Regions from separate parts of the Variovorax sp. AB1(2024) genome, predicted to be linked through region 3. Evidence: predicted binding sites of a transcription regulator. Region 3 holds the regulator's gene; each other region holds the start of a gene.
The links. Region 3 encodes LexA, which represses DNA repair genes until DNA is damaged. Its sites were predicted from a motif close to ACTGTATNNNNATACAGT; they were not measured.
Positions count from the first base shown of each region.

Region 1 (3,534 bases), 1.5 Mb from region 3:
GCAGTAGTCGAAGTCGCGCCAGAACATGCCCAGCGCCAGCGCGCAATAGCTGGCCACGATGTGCTTGCGCCGCCACGCGCCGAGCTTGCCGCGCGCCTTCCAGAGTTCGACCAGGGTGAAGCGCGTGGCCAGCACCGGAATGTGCAGCGCGCTGGGCGCGACGCGCCAGCGCAGCGACTTGCACTCGATGTCCTCGAAGCCGTTGTCGCGCAGGGCGGCGATGAAGTCGTCGCGAACGGCCAGCGTTGGCACGGCCCAGCTGTCGGCCCACAGGCGGTGCAGCCAGCCGGCCACACGGCCAGGCTTGCGGCGCAGCAGGAAGCCGTCGGCCACCGCCAGCCGGGCGCCGGGCTTGAGCAGGCGCGCGGCCTCGCGGATGAAATCGGCCTTGGCGGTGCCCTCTGCATAGCAGGCGCTCTCCAGGGCCCAGGCGCCGTCGGCCTGCGCGGCGGGCAGGCCGGTGCGGGTGTAGTCGGCCTCCACGTGGGCCATGCGGTCGGCCACGCCCGCCGCCGCATCGAGCCTGGCGGCGATGCTGTTCTGCACGGCCACGTTGGTCACGGTCACTGCGTACAGCGACGGGTTGTCGCCCACCAGCGTGCGCGCGGTGGCGCCGGCGCCGCAGCCCATGTCGATCACGCAGCGGCGGGGCGCGGCGCCGGCTTGCGCATCGCCAAGCCGCAGCGCGCGGCCGACCACGCGGTTCATCTCGACCAGCATGCCTTCGCGCCTGAACGGGTTCAGCCCGGCGCGCCAGAAACCGAAGTGCATGTTGTAGCTGGGGCTCCAGGCGCTGTAGTCGAACGCGACTTCGGTGAAGTAGACCTGGGTGTCTTCGGCGGTGATGGAGGCGCCGGCAGGTGCCTGTGCGGGCGCTTCGAGCGGAAGGTGGAAGTCGGGCTGGAAAACTGTGGGCATGGCTGTTCCCTCGGGTGGTGTTTTTTCTTCAGAGGCGGCAGTTGCCGTCGTTGCAGGTAGGCGCGACGCGCCCCGCCAGCCGTGTCGCCAGCCAGCGCGGAATGCGGTAGCGGTTGCGCGCCAGCAGGGCATAGGCGCGGTCGGCCAGCGGCGCGACCAGCGGCAGGTCGAGCAGGCCGCCGCCGCTGGGCAGGCCCACCGCCGCGCGGCTCGCGCGGATGGCCGGCACGCCGACCAGCACCCGGCCCGTGGCATCCACCGCGTGGATCGCGGCCATGAGCGCGTCGCGCGGCGCCGGCCCGTCGCTGAACGATGCCGGCGAGCAATCGACGAAGCGCAGCCGGCCCGCGGTGTCGCGCGCCCCCAGGTTGCCCATTTCGGCCGAGCAGATGGCGCAGCTGGCGTCGAAGTACAGGGTCAGCGGATAGGCGGGGAGGGCGTCGCGGCTCATGGAATCCTTTGTTCTCGATATTTCTGTCAAAACAGAAATTAAAGGGCAAAAAAAGAGACGGGTTCAGATCATCGGCAGGCTGGCGTGGTGTGCGTCGGGGTCTTCGTCCTTGCCGGCCTTGTCGCCGCGCACGAACTTCTGCACGCTGGCGCCCAGTGTCAGCACCTTGTCGAGCGTGCCGGGCGACAGCCGCAGCATTTCGTCGGCCCAGGTGGCGAGCTTGTTCATGAGGTCCATGGTGGAGCGGATGCGGTCCTGCGCATCGGGCGGTTCCTTCTGGAAATCGGGGCTCGAGACCAGTTCGCGCAGCACGCGGATGGTCGGGTCGAACTCGCGTTCCTTGCGCTCGCGCACCACGGTGCGGAACAGCTCCCACACATCGACGCTGGTCTCGAAATAGTCGCGCCGGTCGCCCAGCGTGTGGGTGACGCGCACGAGGTTCCAGGCCTGCAGTTCCTTCAGGCTGTTGCTGACGTTGGAGCGCGCGACGCCCAGGGTTTCGGACAGCTCCTCGGCATGCATCGGCTTGCCGTGGGCGAAGAGCAGCGCGTGGATTTGCGAGACGGTGCGGTTGACGCCCCACATGGACCCCATTTCGCCCCAGTGGAGGACGAACTTGCGTTGAATTTCTGTGAGTTCCATGGCTTGGAGTTTAGGATTTGCGAAATTTCTGTCAAGAGAGAAATGTAAAAAGCGGGCGGCCACAAGAAAACAGTGAAATACTGTACAAATACACAGTAATGAGGTTCCGCCATGCCCGCAGCCCACATCCCCATCCACGCCATCAAGGGCCGCGGCGCGGCCACGCAGCTTGCGCATCGCTTCTCCAAGGACGAGCGCAATGCCTTCGACGACGGCTGGGGCACGCTCGAAGACGGCGTGGCCGAGGCGCAGGAGCTGCAGCCCATCGCCACCGAGGTGCGCTTCGAAGACGTCAAGTCGGCGCTCAACGAGAACGACTCGCCCGACATCTACTTCGACCGCTCACTCAACCCCTACCGCGGCTGCGAGCACGGATGCATCTATTGCTTCGCCCGGCCCACGCACAGCTACCTCAACCTGTCGCCCGGCCTCGACTTCGAGACCAAGCTGATCGCCAAGCGAAACATCGCCGACATGCTGCGCACCGAGCTCGGGCGCAAGAGCTACCGGCCCAGCTACATCGCCATCGGCACCGCCACCGACTGCTACCAGCCCATCGAGCGCGACTTGAGGCTCACCCGCTCGGTCATCGAACTGCTGCAGGAAGCGCGGCATCCGTTCGCGCTGGTCACCAAGTCGAGCGCCATCGAGCGCGACCTCGACGTGATCGCGCCCATGGCGGCCGACCGTCTTGCGGCCGTGTACGTGACCGTGACCACGCTCGACGGCGAACTCGCCCGCAAGCTGGAGCCGCGCGCCGCGGCGCCGCACCGCCGTCTGCGCACCATCCGCACGCTGACCGAGGCGGGCGTGCCGGTCGGCGTGAGCGTGGCGCCGCAGATTCCCTTCGTGACCGAAGACATGGAACAGGTGCTCGAGGCCGCATGGGAAGCCGGCGCGCGCAGCGCCTTCTACACGGTGGTGAGGCTGCCGTGGGAGGTGGCGCCGCTCTTCAAGGAATGGCTGGCACTGCACTATCCGCAGCGCGCCGACCGCATCATGGCGCGCATCCACGAGATGCGCGGCGGCAAGGACTACGACGCCGACTTCGCCACGCGCATGAAGGGCTCGGGCCTGTGGGCCGACCTGATCCACCAGCGCTTCGAGAAGGCGACGAACCGACTGGGCTACAACCGCGAGCGCATTCCGCTGGACATCACGGCGTTCCGGCCGCCTGGCGCCGCGGGGCAGGGCAGCCTGTTCTGAACGGCGGCGTGGCCGCTTCGCGAACCTTCTACACGTAACCCAGCGGCAGCGCCGTGGTCTGCTTCAGTTCCTGCATGGCGAAGCTGGAGCTGACGTCGTGCAGGTTCGTGCCCGAGATCAGTCGCTTGTAGACGGCGTCGTAGGCGGCGATGTCCGGCACCACCACGCGCAGCAGGTAGTCCACGTCGCCGCTCATCCGATAGAACTCGACCACTTCCGGAATGGCATGGACCGTGGCCGTGAAGCGGTCGAACCACTCCTGCGAGTGCGTGCTGGTCCGCACCGACACGAAGACCGTCACCGCCACGTTGACCTTG
Region 1 is NZ_JBBHKP020000001.1:4,950,142-4,953,675, reverse strand. Features, by position in the region: gene WIX39_RS23190 (SAM-dependent methyltransferase) at 1-918, opposite strand, end outside; gene WIX39_RS23185 (thiol-disulfide oxidoreductase DCC family protein) at 947-1,369, opposite strand; gene WIX39_RS23180 (GbsR/MarR family transcriptional regulator) at 1,433-2,011, opposite strand; gene WIX39_RS23175 (PA0069 family radical SAM protein) at 2,123-3,217, shown strand; gene WIX39_RS23170 (Lrp/AsnC family transcriptional regulator) at 3,246-3,534, opposite strand, start outside.
Region 1: the regulator LexA is predicted to act here: its motif matches at 2,091-2,108, upstream of WIX39_RS23175 (PA0069 family radical SAM protein).

Region 2 (3,534 bases), 1.7 Mb from region 3:
CGCGCTCCCAGGTGGCTTCATGGCCGGGCAGCACGCGGGCGCGCACGCGCACGTCGAGCCGCCGGCCGTCCAGGGCGTAGTTGACCGTTTCGCTCTCGAAGGTGAGCTGGCCGCGCCACAGCTGGTCGAGCTCGTGCACCACGGTGGCCGACATGTCGCCGCGGAACACGCGGTCCAGGGAATCGAGCAGGGTCTGCTGGCTGTCGGCGGCAAAGAGTTTCAGGGTGTGCTGGTTGACCCGCAGCACCTTCAGCAGTGCCATGCATTCGCTCACGCGGCCCGGGTCTTCCGACAGGAACGCCACCAGGTCGGTGACGCCTTCGGCGCGCCAGCCGTCGAGCTTGCGCTTGAGGCCGCTGTAGTCTTCGATCCAGAGGGAGACGGGCGCCAGGTCGAACATGGCGTCGAGTTCGGATGACGGGGCAACGTCGGACGCGGCGGCGGTCAGGGCCATCGATGGGCTTTCGGAAAAGCGGCTGCAGCCATGGCTGACGGGCCGCCGGCAGATCGGGAGCCTGATTATTACCCGGCAGCCCGAGGGCTTTAGCGGCTGTAGAGGCCCACCACGCTCTGTCCGCCGAGTGCATGACCCTTGAGCGCGGCCAGCAGCGCGTCGCGCCCGAGACCGGCCGGCAGGCTGCCGGGCGCCAGGTCGGTGGCGACCACGGTCAGCACGTAATGGTGCGGCCGGTCGCCCACCGGCGGGCACATGCCGCGATAGGCCGGCGCGCCGGCCACGTTCGGGCCCATGGTGAAGTTGAAGTTGGAGCCCGCCTGGCCTTCGCCCGCCTTGAGCTCGCCGCGCTCGGCCGCGATGTTGTAGGCCACCCAGTGCGACACGCCGAGGCCGGCCGCGCCGTCGGGGTCGAACACCAGCACGGCGACCGACCGGGTCTTGGCCGGCAGGTTGCTCCAGGCCACCGGCGGAGAAATGTTCCTGCCGCCGCACTCGCCCGCGCCGGCATGCTCGGCCGGGATCACGCCGTTGTCGGCAAACGCTGCGGACGTCACTCTCATGCCCGTGGAAGCCTTGCCGCCGGTGCCGGCCGCCATGCCGGTGCAGCCCGCCAGCACGCCGGCGAGGGCCAGCGCCACGACCGACAGGGCGAGGGGGTGAGGTCGGGTGTTCTTGCGCATAGGGTTCTCCTTGAAGGTTGTGTTCATTCGGCCTGGCCCGGCCAGATGCTGCCGTCGGGCCGCTCGTGAACCGGAACCGGCACGAGGCTGGCACCCTTGCACGGGCCGCCCACGCACCTGCCGGTGTCGGGCTCGAAGATCGCGCCGTGCCGCGCGCACATCAGGAAGCGGCCCGAGCTCTCGATGATCTGCCCTTCGAAGTCGAGCGGCCCGCCCGCGTGGGGGCACTGGTTGATGTAGGCGTACACGCCGTCTTGCCAGCGCACGGCGAAGGCGGGGGTGCCGTCCGGTGCGGTGAACTTGACCGCGATGCGATCGGCGGCAAGCGCGGTGGAAATGGGCGTGGGAGCGGGGGAGGGCGCGGGGGCGGAGGCGGGTGCTGTCGGGTCGTCGGTCATCTGGCAGCGAGGGTAGCCAAGGTTGGAGTGCGGCGCAACGCCGCGCCGGTGCGGCCGGCCCGCTTACAAATCGCAGCCTTTGGGATGGCCGATGACTGTATATTCATACAGTAACCAAGAGGTCTCCCGTGGACATCCATCGCAAACTCGCCATCCTGGCCGACGCCGCCAAGTACGACGCCTCCTGCGCATCCAGCGGCTCGCAGCCGCGCGACTCGGTGGGCGGCCGCGGCATCGGCTCCACCGAGGGCGCGGGCATCTGCCACAGCTACGCGCCCGACGGCCGCTGCATCTCGCTGCTGAAGGTGCTGCTCACCAACCACTGCCAGTACGACTGCCTGTATTGCGTGAACCGCGCATCGAGCAACGTGCCGCGCGCGCGCTTCCGCGTCGAAGAGGTGGTGCAGCTCACGCTCGACTTCTACCGGCGCAACTGCATCGAGGGCCTGTTCCTGTCGAGCGGCATCATCAAGTCGCCCGACCACACCATGGAGCAGGTGGTCGAGGTGGCGCGCCTGCTGCGCGAGGAGCACGACTTCCGCGGCTACATCCACCTGAAGACCATCCCCGACGCCAGCGACGAGCTGCTGGCGCGCGCCGGCCGCTATGCCGACCGGCTCAGCATCAACGTCGAGATGCCCACCACCGAGGGCCTGCAGGCGCTGGCGCCCGAGAAGAACGAAAGCGCCATCCGCCGCTCCATGGCGCGGCTGCGCCTGCGCATCGACGACACGCGCGAGGAGGCGCGCCGCGTGGTGCCGATCCGCGCGCTGCCCGGCGCGGCCCCCGCCGCCGCCAGGCCGCCGCCGTTCGCGCCCGCCGGCCAGAGCACGCAGATGATCGTGGGCGCCGACGCCACCGACGACCGCCACATCCTCGCGTCGAGCGCCACGCTGTACGGCGCCTACAAGCTCAAGCGCGTGTACTACTCGGCCTTCAGCCCCATTCCCGATGCCGCCCGCGCGCTGCCGCTGGTGGCGCCGCCGCTGATGCGCGAGCACCGGCTCTACCAGGCCGACTGGCTCATGCGCTTCTACGGCTTCGAGCACCAGGAGATCGTGGCCGCGCCCGACGGCCTGCTGCGGCTGGACGTCGACCCCAAGCTGGCCTGGGCGCTGGCGCACGCCGAGCGTTTTCCCGTCGACCTGAACCACGCCCCGCGCGAGATGCTGCTGCGCGTGCCGGGCCTGGGCGTGAAGGCGGTCGAGCGCCTGCTGCAGGCGCGCCGTGTGCGCCGTGTGCGCGCCGACGATCTGCGCCGGCTGCACGTGCCCTCGCGCAAGGTGCTGCCGTTCGTGGTGGCCGACGGGCACCGGCCGGCGGCGGGCGCCATGGCCGCCGCAGTTCCGGCAGCCCGGCCGGCGCAGGCGGCGCTGTTCTGAGCTGGGCCGCGAGCAAGCCGCCATGCGCGTACGGCTAGGGAACCCGGTCGACCTCGACGCCTTCCGCCGCGAGGCGCGCCGGTTGCTGGCGAATGGCGTGCCGCCCGACCATGTCGAATGGAGCGACGGCACGCAGGGCGAAGGCGGTTCCGACCTGTTCGCGGACGCGCCGGCCGGCGGCCTGTTCGAGCCTGCGCCTTTGCCGCCGCCCGCCGGCGCCGCGCGCCAGCCGGTGCCCGCGTCGTTCGTCGCGCTGTGCGCCGACGTGATCCTGCATCGCGACGCGGGCCGCCTGGCGCTCCTGTACCGGCTGCTCTGGCGCCTGGTGCACGAACCGGCCCTTCGCCACGACCCGCTCGACCCCGACATGCTGCAGGCCCGGCAGATGGCCAAGGCCGTGCACCGCGACATCCACAAGATGCGCGCCTTCGTGCGCTTCACGCGCGTGGAAGGCGAGCAGGGCGAGCGTCACGTGGCATGGTTCGAGCCCGACCACCGCATCGTGGAAGCCAACGCGCCCTTCTTCGCGCGCCGCTTCGCGCAGATGAACTGGGCCATCCTCACGCCCGAGCGCTGCGTGGCGTGGGACGGGCAGGCGCTCACTTTCCGCGAAGGCG
Region 2 is NZ_JBBHKP020000001.1:1,770,394-1,773,927, forward strand. Features, by position in the region: gene WIX39_RS08280 (sensor domain-containing diguanylate cyclase) at 1-454, opposite strand, end outside; gene WIX39_RS08285 (YbhB/YbcL family Raf kinase inhibitor-like protein) at 544-1,137, opposite strand; gene WIX39_RS08290 (Rieske (2Fe-2S) protein) at 1,161-1,535, opposite strand; gene WIX39_RS08295 (putative DNA modification/repair radical SAM protein) at 1,664-2,917, shown strand; gene WIX39_RS08300 (UdgX family uracil-DNA binding protein) at 2,940-3,534, shown strand, end outside.
Region 2: the regulator LexA is predicted to act here: its motif matches at 1,630-1,647, upstream of WIX39_RS08295 (putative DNA modification/repair radical SAM protein).

Region 3 (3,534 bases):
GCGCGAGCAGCTGGCGGCGGTCCCACCCCGCGACGGCGGCGGCCAGCAGCGGCGCGCCGATGCACATCACCGCCGCCGCGGCGGTGATCAACTGGCCTGCGGTGGCGACCGAAATGGCCAGCGAAGCGCTGATTTCATTGAGCGTGCCGGGCACGACCATCACGCCCGTGCCGATCACGAAGTTGCCGACCAGCAGCGCCCAGAGCGCACCCTTGGGCGCGGGCCGGCTCACCGGCGAACCTGCAGCGCGCCGGGATTCACGATGTTCGTGGGATTGCCGTTGATGTAGCTCACGACGTTGTCGAAGGCCTGGCCGAAGTAGCTCTCGTAGCTCTCCTGCTCGACATAGCCGATGTGCGGGGTGCAGATGCAGTTCTCCAGCCGCAGCAGCGCGTGGCCCTGCAGCGGCGGCTCGCTCTCGAACACGTCGATGGCGGCCAGCCCGGGGCGGCCACGGTTGAGCGCCGCGAGCAGCGCGTCGGCCTCGACCAGCTCGGCACGCGAGGTGTTGACGAACAGCGCCGTCGGCTTCATGCGCGAGAGATCCTCGAGCGTGATGAGACCGTTGGTTTCGTCGTTGAGCCGCAGGTGGACCGACAGCACGTCGGCGGCTGCAAAGAACTCCTGGCGGTTCTGCGCCACCTGGAAGCCGTCGGAGCGGGCCTTGGCGCAGCTGGCTTCACGCCCCCAGATCACGACCTGCATGCCGAAGGCCTGCCCGTAGCGCGCGACCAGCTGGCCGATGCGGCCGTAGCCCCAGATGCAGAGCGTCTTGCCCTTAAGCACCGAGCCCAGCCCGAAATTGGGTGGCATCGAGGCCGACTTGAGGCCCGACTGCTGCCACGCCCCGTGCTTGAGGTTGCTGATGTATTGCGGCAGCCGGCGCATGGCGGCCATGATGAGCGCCCAGGTGAGCTCGGCAGGTGCCTGGGGGGAGCCAGAGCCTTCCGCCACGGCGATGCCGCGCTCGGTGCAGGCCGCCACGTCGATGTGGCCCGCGACGCGACCCGTTTGCGAAATGAGCTTGAGCTTGGGCAGCTTCTCGATGAGCTGCCGGGAGATCTGTGTGCGCTCGCGAATCAGCACGATCACGTCGGCGTCCTTGAGGCGAACCGAGAGTTGCCCGATGCCCTTGACCGTGTTGGTGTAGACCTTGGCTGCGTACGCGTCCAGCTTGGTGGCGCAGCGCAGTTTGCGCACGGCGTCCTGATAGTCGTCGAGGATCACAATATTCATGGCGTGCCATTGTGCCTCGCAGCATTGGGATGTCGCACCCCCGAACGTTTGGATACCCACTGCCGACGGGCTCTCCCAGGGGGCCGCGCCTCAGTGCAGGCGTGTGGAGCGGGGCGCGGTGACCATGGCTTCGGCCGCTTCGAGGGCCGCCAGACGGTCGAGCTCCGCGCACACGTCGTCCATGCGGCCGGAGATCACGACACGGTTGCTGCGCTGCTGGCCCTTTCCGTCGACCACGCGCACCACGCGCAACGGGCGCGCCGGCGCGGTGGCTGCAGCCGCCGGTGGCGTCGCGCCGCAAGAGGGTCGCACCGCGACATAGCGCAGGCCGGCGGAACTCTCGCTGTGGTCGAGCGGGGCGTGGCGATGAGGGCGGCGTGCCGGAATCAAACGGTTGGCGAGCGATTGCAGCGGCATCCAGAAATCAGCGATGGCGAGGAGGGCGATTCCCATGTGAACTCCAAAAAAGTATGAGGTTGAACACAGGCAGGATTTCTTGAATCGGCCGCGACAGGGTGATGGCGACTTCGCGCCATACGCCCGCCACCTGTCGCGGCCGGGTGAGTGCTGCTGCCAGCAGGCCTACATCAGCATGGTGTTGCGGATGAGGCCCACGGCGAGGCCTTCGATCTCAAAGGGCTCGCCGGGCTGGACGATGATGGTCGGGTAGTCGGGGTTCTCGGCGTGCAGCTCGATGACCTGCTTGTTGCGCTTCAGGCGCTTGACGGTGACCTCGTCGCCCAGGCGCGCCACCACGATCTGGCCGTTGCGCGCTTCCTTGGTGGCCTGCACGGCGAGCAGGTCGCCGTCCATGATGCCGGCATCGCGCATGGACATGCCGCGCACCTTGAGCAGGTAGTCGGGCTGGCGCTGGAACAGTGTGTTCTCGACGTAGTAGGTCTGGTCGACGTGCTCTTGCGCCAGGATGGGCGAGCCCGCGGCGACCCGGCCGATGAGCGGCAGCGCCAGTTGCGCCATGCCGGGCAGCGAGAGCGAGAACTGGCCGCCTTCGCGGTGACGCGTTTCGTTCAGCGAGCGCAGGGCGTCGCCCTTGAGGCGGATGCCGCGCGAGGTGCCGCTGACGAGTTCGATGACACCTTTGCGGGCCAATGCCTGCAGGTGCTCTTCGGCCGCGTTGGCCGACTTGAACCCGAGTTCATTGGCGATTTCGGCGCGCGTGGGTGGCGCGCCGGTTCGGGCGATGGCGCTCTGGATCAAGTCCAGGATCTGCTGCTGGCGGGCTGTAAGCTTCACGGCGAACTGCATATGTGGTTCCTTGCGGCACTGGCTAGATATCCAGTACCTGTATTTTTAACCAGTTTTAAAAAGTTGACAAGACATGCCCGATTTCCCCTCGCCTGAACTGCGCCGCGTGGTCGTGCTGGGCACCGGCGGCACCATTGCCGGCAAGGCCGCCAGCAGCGGCGACAACATCGGCTACACGGCCGGGCAGGTAGGCGTAGCGGACCTTCTGGGCGGCATCGAGGCGCCCCAGGGCGTGACGCTGGTGGCGGAGCAGGTCGCGCAACTGGACAGCAAGGACATGTCCTTCGAGACCTGGCAAAAGCTCGCGCAGCGCTGCGCGCACTGGCTGGCCGAGCCCGACGTGGCGGGCGTGGTGGTTACGCACGGCACCGACACGCTGGAGGAGACGGCCTTCTTCCTGCATTCCGTACTGGCGTGCGCGAAGCCTGTGGTGCTGACCTGCGCCATGCGCCCGGCGAGCGCGCTGTCGCCCGATGGTCCGCAGAACGTGCGCGATGCCATCGGCGTGGCTCTGGCAGCGGGTGCGAGGGGTGTGACCGTGGTGTGCGCCGGCGCGATCCACAGTGGCGCCGACGTGCAGAAAGTCCACACCTACAGACTCGATGCCTTCGCATCAGGCGATGCAGGCGTGGTTGGCTATGTGGAAGAAGGTGAAGTGCGCCGCGTGAGGGCGTGGCCCGAGGGCGGGGCGCTGCCGGCTTCGAAGATCTTCGAGGCGGCCGCCGTCCAGTGGCCTCGCGTGGAGATCGTCATGAGCCATGCCGGCGCGAGCGGTGCGGTCGTCGAGGCGCTGCTGCAGCCCGGCAACGCCGAACCGGTCCGTGGACTGGTGCTGGCCGCCACCGGCAACGGCACGCTGCATCACGCGCTCGAAGCGGCTGCGCTGAAGGCGCAGGAGGCGGGCGTGGCGGTGGTTCGCGCGACGCGCTGCATGAACGGGCGCATCCTGCCGAAAGCCGATGACCGCCTGCGGGACGCGGGCACGCTCACGCCGGTGAAGGCGCGCATCGCGCTGATGCTCGAGTTGCTCGG
Region 3 is NZ_JBBHKP020000001.1:3,451,272-3,454,805, forward strand. Features, by position in the region: gene WIX39_RS16115 (MFS transporter) at 1-232, opposite strand, end outside; gene WIX39_RS16120 (D-2-hydroxyacid dehydrogenase family protein) at 229-1,236, opposite strand; gene WIX39_RS16125 (hypothetical protein) at 1,327-1,689, opposite strand; gene lexA (transcriptional repressor LexA) at 1,819-2,502, opposite strand; gene WIX39_RS16135 (asparaginase) at 2,576-3,534, shown strand, end outside.

Region 4 (3,534 bases), 300 kb from region 3:
CCGGGCCAGCGCGATGAGGCTGGTGGCGCCCTGCGTACCCAGCATGCGCGCGTCGGGCGCGGGGTTGTCGGCCAGCAGCAGGCGCATCAGCTGCAGCCGGCCGCCCCAGAGGCGTTCACAGGCCGAGACTTCGAGCATCAGCGCTTCGTCCTGCCAGGCGACGTGGGGCGTGTAGCGCAGCGCCCACCAGCCGAGAGCCTCGGGCGTGGGCAGGACCGGGCCCTCGGGCGTGCCGGCGTCGTCAAGTAGCCACCGCAAGGCGATCCAGTGCACCTGGGCCTCCTTTCCACGCGTCGATGCGCACCACCTTGGCGGAGGTTGCCGTCTCGCCGGCTTCCACCACGGTGCCTTGCTGCTGCAGCCGCAGCTTGCGGCGCACCCGGGCGGCGGCCAGCAGCGCGGCCATGCGCTCGTTGCGCGCAGGCAGCATGACCGGCAAGGCCAGCGGCGGCCCGCGGCGCTTGAGGATGTGCAAAGCGATCTGCGAAGCATCGGCCTCGCAGCGGTCGGTGCGAAGGCGCAGCCGCGCGGGCGAAGCCGACAACGCGACCGAGTCGGGCCGGCACACGAACAGCAGCAGTTCATGCTGCGCCGCCGCCAGTTGCAGCCGCCGCAGTTCGGCCACCCGTGCCTGCGGCAGCCACGCCACCACGGCCGCCACGTCGGCGCAGCGCAGCGCCTGCTCGCAGGCCCAAAGCCGCGCGGCCGGTGCCTCGCTGCGCACCCACATCAGCGCTTCCACCGGCAGCCCCTGCGCCGCGAGCGACGGCCCGCAGGGCTCGAAGGGCGGGCCGACCAGCACCACCGGCCCGCCGCGCGCCTGCACCGCCTGCGCCAGCGCCGGCAGCAGCAGCCGCCAGACATGGGCTTCGGGCGCGGCCTGCAGCAGTTCCGTCATCGCGCCGACCGGCCATCCGCCGCCCGGCAACTCCGCGTCGAGCGCGGCATGGCCGGTCGCGACGACCTGGGCGTCGGCCAGGCCGAGTTCGTCGGCATGCCAGACGCCGCGGCCCGCGGCAGCGGAAAAGGAATCGAGGAAAGGAAGGCCCATGGCGAAGACTGTTAACTGTATTTTTATACAGTATTCCATGGGCTGCGGGAAAAAAGCTGTTTTTCTTCGTCACGGGGATTTTCATATTCCCACTGCTCATGCGAAGGCGCCCAGAAGTCGTTTGAGCCGGGGCTGCCGCTTCGCTCCAATGGAGCCGTCCAACAGGAGCACCGCATGACCACCCCCAGCACAGCCGTCACAGCCGTCACCGCAGGCCTGAACTACCTCCAGCCGTCCGCCCTGCGCCCCGTCAGCTACACCTTCCAGCCGCCGCCCGACACGCCCTGGGAAAGCGGCAGCTACGAACTGCGCCCCATGCCCATCGCGGATGCGCGCGCAGCCGCAGCGCCACCCGACATCGAGCGCGAAGGCTTCGTGCTGCGCGACGCGCCCACGGCCGTGCGCGACTTCCTCGACGACGCGGAGGTCACGGCCATCTACCATCGCGAGGTGGCCGAACTGGCACTCGCCGTCACGGGCGGCACGCGTGCCCATGTCTTCGACCACCTGGTGCGCAGGCGCGAAGCCGACCGCGCCGCCCTGAGCTTCGGCCGCCGCGCGACCGACGGCCGGGCCGCCGCCAACGGCCGCATCCACAACGACTACACCGAGGAATCTGGCCGTCGCCGGCTGTCCCTGGTGCTGCCCGACCCCGAGGAAGCCGCGGCCGTGCGGCGCTATTGCATCGTCAATGTCTGGCGTTCGATAAGGGGGCCGGTGCTCGACACGCCGCTCGCCGTGTGCGATGCCCGCTCGGTGATGGCCTGGGACCTGGTCGACGCCGAGGTGCGCTATCCGCGCCGCACCGGCGAGATCTACCTCGCGACGCATTCGCCCTCGCACCGCTGGTCTTACTTTTCCGCGATGGACCGGCACGAGGCGCTGGTGTTCAAGCAGTACGACTCGCAGCTCAGCGGCGTCTCTCGCTACACGCCGCATGCCGCCTTCGACCACCCCGAGGCGCCCGCCGACGCGCCGCTGCGCGAGAGCATCGAGGCCCGCTGCCTGGTGGTGTTCGAATGAACACGCTCGACTTCTGGTTCGACTTCGGCAGCAACTACAGCTACCTCAGCGTGATGCGCGTGGAGCAGGAGGCGGCCGCGCACGGCATCGGCATCCGCTGGCAGCCCTTCCTGCTGGGGCCGATCTTCCGATCCTTCGGCTGGGAGACGTCGCCCTTCGTTTTGCAGAAGGAGAAAGGCGACTACACGTGGAAGGACATGGCCCGCCAGTGCCGCAAGCATGGCCTGCCGTGGCGGCAGCCAACGCGCTTTCCGCGCCCGGCCGTGCTGCCGCTGCGCATTGCGCTGATGGGTGCCACGCAGCCGTGGATGGGCGAGTTCTGCCGCCGCACCATGACGATGAACTTCGCCGAAGACAGCGACATCGATTCGCCGCAGGCCATGCGCGACCTGCTCGCCGGACTGGGCCTGCCGGCGCACCGCATCCTCGAAGAAGCGCTTTCCGACGCCAACAAGCTGCGGCTGCGGCGCCAGACCGAGATGGCCGCGGAGAAAGGCATCTTCGGCGCACCGACCTTCTTTGCCGGCAGCGAGATGTTCTGGGGCAACGACCGCCTCGACGAGGCGATCGCGTATTGCGAGGCGATGCCCTCAGTGCCCTGACGACTGCCGGGCCTCGTCCATCAGCCATTCGGCCACGTGGCGCACGTCTTCGCGCGGCGCCTCGTCGGCGTGGATCAGCCAGTAGGCATGGCCCGAAGGCTGCGCCGGCGCGGGCGCGGCCACGCGCACCAGCCGCCGGTCGTCGAGCAGCGGCTGGATCAGTTCCAGCCGCCCCAGCGCCACGCCCTGGCCGGCCAGCGCCGCCTGGATCAACTGGTCGTACTGGTTGAAGTGCAGCACGGCGCGCGGCTTCGCATCGGCCCAGCCCACCGCCGCGAGCCAGTCGCTCCATTGCAGCCACGGGTGCTGCGGATCGTCGAAGGCCAGCAGGCAAAGCTGCGACAGCGCCTGCGCCGACGCCAGCGACGCCAGCCCGAGCGAAGGGTGCGCCACCGGTGCCACGGTTTCCCCGAAGAGCCGCACCGCCCCGGCCGGCGCGAGCGCGGGCGTCGTGTAGCGGATGGCAAGGTCGATGCCGTCGTTGCGCATGTCGGCCAGGCGGTTGTTGGACGACACGCGCACGTCGACGCCCGGATGCAGCTTCTGCACATTGCCCAGCCGCGGCAGCAGCCACAGCCCCGTCATGCCGATGCTCGCGCTCAGCGTCACGGGTCGCTGCTCGCCGGACTGGCGGATGCCGCCCATCACGTCCTGCAGTTGCTGCACCGCGCCGTCGGCGCTGCGAAAGAGCCGCTCGCCTTCGGCCGTGAAGGCGATCGAGCGGTGGCCGCGCACCAGCAGTTTCACGCCGAGCAGCGTTTCCAGCGCATGCACCTGCTTGCTCACCGCCGACTGCGTGAGGCAGAGGTCTTGCGCCGCGAGCGAGATGCTCATGCGCCGGCCTACCGCCACGAAGCC
Region 4 is NZ_JBBHKP020000001.1:3,149,536-3,153,069, reverse strand. Features, by position in the region: gene WIX39_RS14675 (Y-family DNA polymerase) at 1-273, opposite strand, end outside; gene imuA (translesion DNA synthesis-associated protein ImuA) at 242-1,051, opposite strand; gene WIX39_RS14665 (CmcJ/NvfI family oxidoreductase) at 1,226-2,074, shown strand; gene WIX39_RS14660 (2-hydroxychromene-2-carboxylate isomerase) at 2,071-2,676, shown strand; gene WIX39_RS14655 (LysR substrate-binding domain-containing protein) at 2,665-3,534, opposite strand, start outside.
Region 4: the regulator LexA is predicted to act here: its motif matches at 1,066-1,083, upstream of imuA (translesion DNA synthesis-associated protein ImuA).